DNA from 3 places in the Clostridium sp. HCS.1 genome. Region 1 is predicted to be linked to each of the others. Evidence: a T-box and tRNA genes for the amino acid it is inferred to sense, from the RefSeq annotation. Region 1 holds a T-box; the other regions hold tRNA genes.

The links. A T-box is a leader RNA that pairs with one kind of tRNA and senses whether it is charged. The one in region 1 lies ahead of argS (arginine--tRNA ligase), so its partner is inferred to be a tRNA-Arg.
Region 2: it has a tRNA-Arg gene. The T-box ahead of argS (arginine--tRNA ligase) is inferred to sense a tRNA for this amino acid. The anticodon was not compared.
Region 3: it has a tRNA-Arg gene. The T-box ahead of argS (arginine--tRNA ligase) is inferred to sense a tRNA for this amino acid. The anticodon was not compared.

The regions. Positions count from the first base shown of each region.
Region 1 covers NZ_CP170704.1:2,758,926-2,762,221, forward strand. The annotation lists gene argS (arginine--tRNA ligase) at 109-1,800, opposite strand; T-box leader at 1,935-2,136, opposite strand; gene ACFYH6_RS13130 (Ppx/GppA phosphatase family protein) at 2,281-3,296, shown strand, end outside.
Region 2 covers NZ_CP170704.1:3,648,882-3,652,177, forward strand. The annotation lists gene ACFYH6_RS17520 (MATE family efflux transporter) at 1-1,228, opposite strand, end outside; tRNA gene ACFYH6_RS17525 (tRNA-Arg) at 1,446-1,520, opposite strand; gene ACFYH6_RS17530 (D-ribose ABC transporter substrate-binding protein) at 1,689-2,615, opposite strand; gene ACFYH6_RS17535 (ABC transporter permease) at 2,730-3,296, opposite strand, start outside.
Region 3 covers NZ_CP170704.1:39,085-42,380, reverse strand. The annotation lists gene ACFYH6_RS00180 (6-phospho-beta-glucosidase) at 1-398, opposite strand, end outside; gene ACFYH6_RS00175 (Card1-like endonuclease domain-containing protein) at 483-1,625, opposite strand; tRNA gene ACFYH6_RS00170 (tRNA-Arg) at 1,795-1,871, opposite strand; gene ACFYH6_RS00165 (sensor histidine kinase) at 1,953-2,864, opposite strand; gene ACFYH6_RS00160 (DUF1189 family protein) at 3,119-3,296, opposite strand, start outside.

The DNA of each region.
Region 1 (3,296 bases):
AAGTGTATTTTTGTATGTTTTTAGTGTATTTTTATAAAATTAACAAGTTGTTAATTAAAAATTAAGCTTACAGCTAACCAATAATCAACTGTAAGCTCAATATCTATTTTACATCTTATCTACTACCTCTATACCAATTAAAGCTAATGAATTTTTAATTACTTGACAAGTAGCTTTAACTAAATTAATTCTAGCTTCTTTTAATCCTTCATCCTCTAAGTTTAATACAGAATGTGCATTGTAGAACTTATTGAATAACTTAGCAACTTCTATAGCATATCTAGTAATTATAGAAGGTTCTAACTTTTCTGTTGCTAAATGAATTTGCTTTCCAAAGCCTTCTAAGGATTTAATTAATTCAAATTCTTCCTTAGTATTTAGTTTAGAATAATCTGCAACGCCTTTTAATTCACCAGCTCTTGTTAATATACTATTTGCTCTAGCATAAGAATATTGTACATAAGGACCTGTTTCTCCTTCAAAGGAAAGCATTTCCTTCCAATCAAATACAATATCCTTTTCTCTTGAATTTTTTAGGTAAGTAAATACTATTGCTCCAACGCCTATTTTCTTTGCAACTTCTTCTTTATTATCTAAATTAGGATTTTTTTCATTTATAACTTCTAAAGTCTTATCTACAGATTCCTTTATTAAGTCATCTAATAATATAACTTCACCTTTTCTTGTTGAAAGCTTTCTATCTGCAAATTTAACTAATCCAAAACCTACATGAACACAATCTTTAGCCCATTCATGACCTGCAAGTTCAAGAACTTTAAATACTTGTTTAAAGTGTAAAGCTTGAGGTGTTCCAACTACATATATACTCTTATAGAAATCATAGGTTTTCTTTCTATACATAGCAGCTGCTAAATCTCTTGTTGCATATATTGAAGCTCCATCTCCTTTAAGTACTATACATGGTGGCATGTTATACTCATCTAGCATAACTACTTGAGCTCCATTACTTTCAACTAAAAGATTTTTTTCTTTTAATTCTTCAACTACTGCATCCATTTTATCATTATAAAAAGCTTCTCCAGCATATGAGTCAAATTTAACATCAAATATCTCATATATTCTTTCAAATTCTTTTAAACTTAAATCTCTAAATCTCTTCCATAAAGCTTCTACTTCTTTATCTCCTTGTTCTAAGGCTTTAAAGTAAGCTCTTCCTTCATCTTCTAATGCTGGATCTTTCTCTGCTTCATCGTGGAATTTAACATATATTCTTAAAAGCTCATCTATAGCATTCTTTTCTAATGCTTCTTCATTTCCCCATCTCTTATATGCAGAAATAAGCTTTCCAAATTGAGTTCCCCAATCACCTAAGTGATTAATTCCCTCTACAGTATAGCCTTCCTTCTTAAATAACTTATAAAGTGAATTACCTATTGCTGTAGTAAACAAATGTCCAACATGGAAAGGCTTAGCTATATTAGGTGATGAATATTCTACGCATATAGTTTTCCCATTTCCTATGTCACTTGATCCATAATTTTCAGTTTCAGATAAAATTTTATTAATAGTATTTTTACTAAACTCACTTTTATCAACGAAGAAATTAATATATGGTCCTATATTAATTATTTTTTCGAATCCCTCACCATCAATTTTTTCTTTTAATTCTTCTGAAATCATATTTGGAGCTTTTCTAAAAGCTTTTGCTAATTGAAAACATGGAAATGCATAATCACCCATTTCACTTTTAGGTGGTATTTCTATCAATTTCTCAATACTTTCAATATCCATATCCACATGCTTACTTATAACTTCAGCAACCTTCTTTTTATAATCCATTTGTATCCTCCTTACAGTTTTTAAGCAAATTCTAATTTTTCAAATCTCATAAATGAAAAGCTAAAGTGCTTATATCTTTTAAAATATATTATCTATTATTATTTCCCAGAAAATAAAAAAAGTCTCTTAAATAAATAAGAGACGAATAAATCCGCGGTACCACTCTGATTGCAATAAATGCCACTCAATGCTTTAACGCAGCAAACGAACTATCCTACTTAATTTCAGTAGCTATCTCCAAGGCTCTCTTCCTATCATTCTATCTTATAAGGCTTACACCATCCCTTACTCGCTAAAAAGACTAAAATATAGTACTCTTCTTTTCATAGATTTTAATATATTCTTATATAATATCAACATTATACATAAATGAAAGATTTATTGTCAATATAAAATCAAAAGCTTCTCTATACTTTATTATTATAAATGTTATAATATTTTATATTGGATGTTTTTTAATTTTTAATTAAGGAGATATTTATGGATAGAATCGGTATTATTGACATAGGTCCAAGTTCTCTTAGGCTTATGTTAACTGAGATTAATAACAATGGGTATTTTAAAATAATTGATGAGCTTAAAACATCAATCAGATTATGTCATGACTTGGTTATGGATGATAGTATTTGTAATAATAATTTTACTACCATACTTTCTACTTTAAAAGCATATAAATCATTATGCACAATTTCTGGTGTAAATAAAATTTTTGCTGTAGCAACTGAGTCATTAAGAGATGCTAGAAACAAGGATATATTACTTCCACTTATAAGAGATGAACTAAACATAGATATAAGAGTTTTAAGTTGTGAAGAAGAAATTTTTTATAACTTTTTAGGTGTAAAAAGAAGTATGTACATAGAAAATTCTCTCTTAGTTGAAGTAGCAGGCACTGATACACATTTAGCTTGGGTTAAATCTAATAATATAATTAAAAGTGTAACTTTGCCTATTGGTAGTGTTAATTTAAGTTACAACTTTGACCTAAAAGATAGAATACTACCTAATGCTTTAAATGCCACCTTTGAATATTTATCTGATTTACTTGAAGATATTGATTGGCTTAAAGAAGCAAAATTTGAATCAATAATCGGTATAGCTTCCATTATTAGAAATATCGGTAAAATAGATAGAGTAAGAAAAAGATATCCATTAGAGATAATTCACAATTATGAACTTACTGATATTGATGTTAAGGAAATTTTTAATTTATTAAAATCTAAGGACTACAAACAAAGGCAAAAGCTTGAAGGAATAGATTCAGAAATTGCAGATATTGTAGTTGGCGGAACTGCTATATTTAAAAAGATTTCTAATATGGTCCAATGTAGTAAAATTACTATTTCAAAAAGAGGTTTACGTGAAGGTATACTATATGAATATATAAAGGAAAATTATTCACTAGAAAATGATATTTTAGATTATAGTATTAATGGAGTATTAGACACACTAAATGGAGACAAAAATCATGCTAAAAACGTATTTAATATGACCTA
Region 2 (3,296 bases), 890 kb from region 1:
CTCCAATAAAGGAAATAGGTACAGCATAGAACCATACAGTTCCTAATTGGACTAGTGTTGAATAAAGAGTATCTCCGCCACCTCTAAAAATTCCAACAATCATAACTACATTATAGAATCTTATAGGACATATTAATGCCATAATTCTTAAAACTGTAACTGCGTCTTTAAAAGTATTTGCTTCAACATTAAATGGTCTAACAATTTGTGGTGCTAAAAGCCATACTGCTATTCCTATTATTAATCCTATTATAGGAGAAATTTTACCTATCTTATGTGAATAATCTACAGCAATATCTTCTTCATTAGCACCAATTTTATTCCCAACCATTATTGCAGCAGCTGATGCTAACCCTATACATAAGACCATAAACATATTATTTAATGTTGTTGCAATTTGCATTGTGGCAACAGCACTAGTTCCTATTTGTGCATAGGCTATTGAGTATGCTGTCATTCCTAGTGACCATAATAATTCATTAGCAATAACAGCAGTAGAAGTATTGAAATACACCTTGATAAAATTCATATCAAAAGAAAATAGTTCTTTTATCTTTGATGAAACAATATTATTTTTAACATAAATCATGAAAAATATATAAGTCATTTCTAAAGTTCTTGCAATAGTTGTTGCTAAAGCTGCCCCAACTACCCCCATTGGTTTTATTCCTAAGTTTCCAAATATAAATATCCAGTTTAAAAGTGCATTACAAATTACACCTATTAAGCTAGCGTACATAGGGATCTTAGGCTGTTCTGTACTTCTTAGTGCAGATGAAAATCCTTGAGTAAAATTTGTAAATAAAAAGCTAATAGCAATAACTCTTAAATACTGTGATCCAAGTTCAATAACTCTAGGATCTTTTGATAATATAGCCATTATTGAGCCTGATAATATAAAGGCTGCTCCTCCAAATATTATTGATGCAATTAAACCTATTGATATATCTAATCCAAGGACCTTCTTAATATTTATAACATCTTTCTTTCCCCAGTACTGTGACATAAACACACTAGCACCTGCATTTATGCCTGAAAGACATAACATAAATATAAAGAAATATTGATTTGCTAGTCCTACTGCTGCAATAACCTCCTCTCCTAATCTACCAATCATCAGATTATCTACAAGATTTAAAGATGATGTTATAAAGCTTTGAAAAGTTATTGGCAATGCTAAGGTAAGCATTGTAGTTATAAAAGTTTTATCCTTTAGTATTTTCTTCATTTTATCCTCCTGCATTTATTAGTACGAATACTTTTATTTAATACATAAAAAAAAGAGCAATGGGTAATTAGCTGCCCATCTGCTCTTAAATCATAAAATATTTTCTAATAATTCCCCTAGTTTGTCAACAATATTAAAACACTAAATTAAAGTAACAATATTTAATTAAGTAAAAAACTCGTAAACCTTGAATTATCTTGGTTTACGAGTTTTTTATTGGTATCCCCAACAGGGATCGAACCTGTATCTGTCCCTTAGGAGGGGACTGTTCTATCCATTGAACTATGGAGACTTAAGTACCAAATAAATTGTATAATAACATTTTCTTCATGTCAATATATAAAGTATGCATATGGAAAAACTCCTATGTTTTACTAACTCAATAGCTTAGATATTAAATCATAATAACCACTCCTTAAAGGGGTGGTTATTATTTTTTTAGTTATATATTAAATCTATTTTATTCTTTTACTAATGTTACTTCTACAGGAATTTCTTTTTCTACTGTTTCTCCTGCCATTAATTTTACTGCTGTTTCTACAGCTGTTGATCCCATTAAATCAGGTTGTTGAGCTACTGTTGCAGCCATTTTACCATCTTTAACTGCTGCCAAAGCATCATCAGTTGCATCAAAGCCTACTACTACTATATCTTTTCCATTAATTGCTTCTACAGCACCTAAAGCCATTTCATCATTATGTGCAAATACACCTACTATATCAGGATTAGCTTGTAGCATATTTTCCATAACTGTCATACCTTCTGAACGATTAAAGTTTGCAGTTTGTTTTGATACTACATTAAGTTTTGTGTCAGCTATTTCATGGAAGCCTTTACCACGATCTATTGCAGCACTTGTTCCAGGTACTCCTTCTAATTCAGCAACTTTAGCACCTTCTCCAACTAAGCTTAATAGATATTCTGTTGCCATTTTTGCACCTGCTACATTATCAGAAGCTATTGCACAATCAACATCTACACCATTTACGACACGGTCAACAGAAACTACTTTAATACCTTTTGCAATTGCATCTTTTACTGCAGGTGCTACTGCATCGGAATCTACAGGATTAACAATTAATACACTAATATTTTTTGAAATAAGATCTTCAATATCACTTGTTTGTTTTGCAGCATCATCTCCTGCATCTACAACAATTAATTCCACATTTTTTTCTTTTGCTTTTTCTTTAGCACCATCACTTAAAGTTACGAAGAAAGGATTGTTTAATGTTGATACTGAAAGACCTATACTTCCATTACCTTCTTTTGTTTCTGTACCACTGTCTTTTTCCCCGTCAACACTGACTGAACTACAAGCAGTTACAGACATCATCATTGCTGTTGCTAATGCAATACCAAGTAATTTTTTAATTTTCAGTTTCATATTTTTTCCCTCCTAATACTTTTACAACTCTACAAATTTTATTTTTATAAAAAGTGTGAGTTGATTTTTAAATTTTATTATATGTTATATTTTGTATAACCTAATTAATTTTGATTAACGTTTACGATCTGATAATACAGCAATTAGAATTACAACTCCTTTTACCACATCTTGATAGTAAGAAGATACACCAAGTATGTTTAACCCATTATTCAAAACAGCAATAATTAAAACACCTACAAATGTACCCCATATACGACCACGTCCTCCATTCATACTTGTTCCACCTAATGCTACTGCTGCGATTGCATCTAACTCATATCCTGACCCTAAAGTAGGTTGTGCTGATCCTAAACGAGATAGCAATATTAATCCTGCTAAAGCTGCCATACAACCAGAAATTGCATATGCTGCTAATTTTGTTTTATCGATATTTACTCCAGATAGTTTAGCTGATTTCCAGTTGCTACCTGTAGCATAAATACGTCGTCCAAATACTGTTTTTTCTAGTATAAATATAAATAATACGAAAATAGCAATAAATAGTATTACAGGAACAGGTATTCCAAATATACTTCCCTTTCCAATAAATTTTAGTAAAAAACTATCTCCTAAATTAGAAATAGGTTTACCATCCATAAAAATCATTGTAGCTCCACGAAATACTGTCATAGTAATTAA
Region 3 (3,296 bases), 1.1 Mb from region 1:
ATATCTAATATTACTGGAACTGTTCTTAATGCTTTAAATAAACCACCTGCTCCATTAGTTTCTTGTCCTAAAAATCCATGACTTAATGGAATTCTTTCATCCTTACATCTTGCTTTTAATAAGCCAACTCTTAATTGAGTAGTAACGAAATCTGCATCTTTTAAAGCTTCTCTTCTATCTAAAGTTAAATGAATATTCATTGGAACTCCAGCTTTTTCAACCATTCTCTTAGCTAACGCTCCAACTATTTCCAACTTTTCTTTTCCATCTTCAATATCAACTAACCAATAATCACTTACTGGCATCTCATCATATCTTTTAATTAATCCCTCTACTAATTCAGGTGTATAGCTTGATCCTCCACCTATTGTAACAATCTTTAAAGGCTTCTTTTCCATAATCCTAACCCCCACTTTTATATTTTTATTTTATAACCCTATTATACACACATTTTAAAGTAAACAATTTCAAAATTTGAAAATCTAATCTTTGATTTTAGATATAACTTCTTTTATTTGATTTTTAAATTTTTCTTCCTTCCCATCAAAAATTATAATACTTATTCCCATTTCTTTTGCCCTATCTTTAACAGAAGGTTTAATTGGTTCCTTTGTAGCTACTAAAATCTTATATACATTTTTACCGCCTATTTTATTGCTATATACATCTAATTCATTTAAAGCATTTTCATTATACTTATCACTATCCTTACAAGAAATACAAATAACAATAGAATCCTTAACTGCAACTACATCTAATTCATTTCTAACTACTTTACTTTTATCATTCCATAAGAACATAACTCCACTTCTTACTTCATCTATTTCTTTAATCTCATTAATTATGTTATTTGTTGCTACTTCTAGCCATGTTCCACTTTTAAATATAAAAGACTTTAAATATTCATTCTTAAAGAAAACTTTTATATTATTCTTTTCATTACTATATTCTATTCCTCCTATTTCTTTTAAGTATATAAGTACTTTCCTTAAAATATCCCTCTCTTCTTTACTTAACAACTCTAAATTTATCTTAATTATCTGTGGCTCTTCAACATAGTGAATAAAAATGTTAGAGTCATATAACTTTTGTTTATATCTATGCCAAATTTCTAAATTTTTATAAATTCCTTTAGTTAATAAAATTAAATCCTTCTTGCTAGATAATTTAGTAGAATCATTTATTACTTCTCCCCCACTTGCTTTTATAATCTTATCTAATTCCATATCTTCAAATTCTTCTTTTATTATTTCTACCTTATTATCAAATAGATATAGACATTTATTTTTTATATCTATGTATACAGCTCTTATAGCTTTATTTTTACATATATCTAGCATTCCTAAAGAATTTATTCTACTTCCCCCTGTTAAATTTACTAATGTTTCCTTATTATTATAAGATATTATCCTATTTAATTCTTTTATATCTCCTTCAATAACCATGAATTCCTTAAAACTTACATTAGGAAGATAAGTTTTATAATAATTTTTCAATGATTTCAAAAAAGATTCATCTTCTTTTTTATATATAAATATAACTTCTTTTGGCTTAAATCTTCTTGTTGCAAGTATATTAAATTCATTATTTTTATCTACTTGATTTATTAAAATCTCTATATTCATATAACTTTTCCTCTTATAAATAAAATATATTTTTAATTTGTCCTAAAGCATATGAGTTTATCCTATTTATATATAAAAAAAGAAAAAGCTTAGATTTCTAAACTTTTTTTACTTATTCTTATATTCTTAAATAAAAAAACCTTACAAATAAATAATTTGTAAGGCCTTTTGGTACGGCGGAGAGGATTCGAACCCCCGACCAACTGGTTCGTAGCCAGCTACTCTATCCAACTGAGCTACCACCGCATATAATATAGTTTTTCAACATAAATTATATTATCATAACTGCTATAATAAATCAAGCAACTATATTTAATCCTTAAAAATTTAATTATTATATATATCTGAAAATTCTATCTCTAGCATTTGAATCTTGTTACTTTTATCATCATTTAAACAGTAATTTTCTGTTTCTTTAACATTTGTTATAGGTAGTGTAATTATGAATTCACAGCCTTTTCCCTCATCACTATTTACTATAATTTCCCCATCCATAGCTTTAACTAGATAATGAACCAAATCTAATCCTATACCACTTCCTATAGTATCCTTATCTTTATTATTTTCCATTTGATAAAACCTATTAAAGATTTTTTCTTGATATTCCTTTGCAATTCCTGGTCCTTCATCTCTTACTGAAATTTTAATTTCATTATTTAATACAAATATATCAATATATACATTTGTATTACTGTAAGAAAACTTTATAGCATTAGATAACAAATTCATAATTATTCTATCCATGGCTTCTGGATCTATTGCCATTATGCACTCTTCTTCATTTGTATCAAATATTAACTGTATATTTTTTTGTTTAGCATATTTATCTATACAATTTACTGTGCTTTCAATCATAGAAATAATATCTAAATTCTTCTTATTTAGAACATAATAATTATTTTCTAACTTTGTAGTATCTATTAAATTATTAACCAACCTAAGCATTTTAAGACTATTTTTTCTTATTATTTCTAAATATTCTCTAGCCTTTTTATCTGTTACACATGTGCACCCATAATTTATCACCTGCATAACGCTTAAGATTACATTTAAATGTCCTCTTAGGTCATGAGAAATATTCAGCAAAAAATCCTCTTGTCTTGCATTTTTTTTAATTGTTTCTGTTATGACACTCACTAAATCATCTTTTGTTAAGTCCCTTCCACTTCTCAAAAAAAATTCATTTAACTTATCCTTATTTGATAATAAGTCCCTCTCTATAAATTCGTTATTAATCATCATAATAATTCCTTTCATAACAGGTTTATATTTAATTTTTAACCCCATATTTATAGTTTATCATATGCACATTTTTACAACAAGATTTTTTTGTATTTTTTTCCATTTATTGTGCTATATTGTTATATTATTATATAAATATAATACTATTATTCTACTTATATATTTATTTTTCTCTACAAATACTAAATACCCCAAATATTAGATTTTTATATCTAACATTTGAGGTATATTTTAAACATCATTTATTGTTTTTATACTTCATTTTTAATTCTTAAATAATTAACTACTATTATAAAATACATTCCTGAAATTAATATACCATAAGTTCCTAGTGGAAATATTAATCCAAGTATTGTTGGTGTAGTTGTAGCATATATAGATATCTTAAGTATATTCTCATACTTTAGACCTAATTTATTTATTCCATTT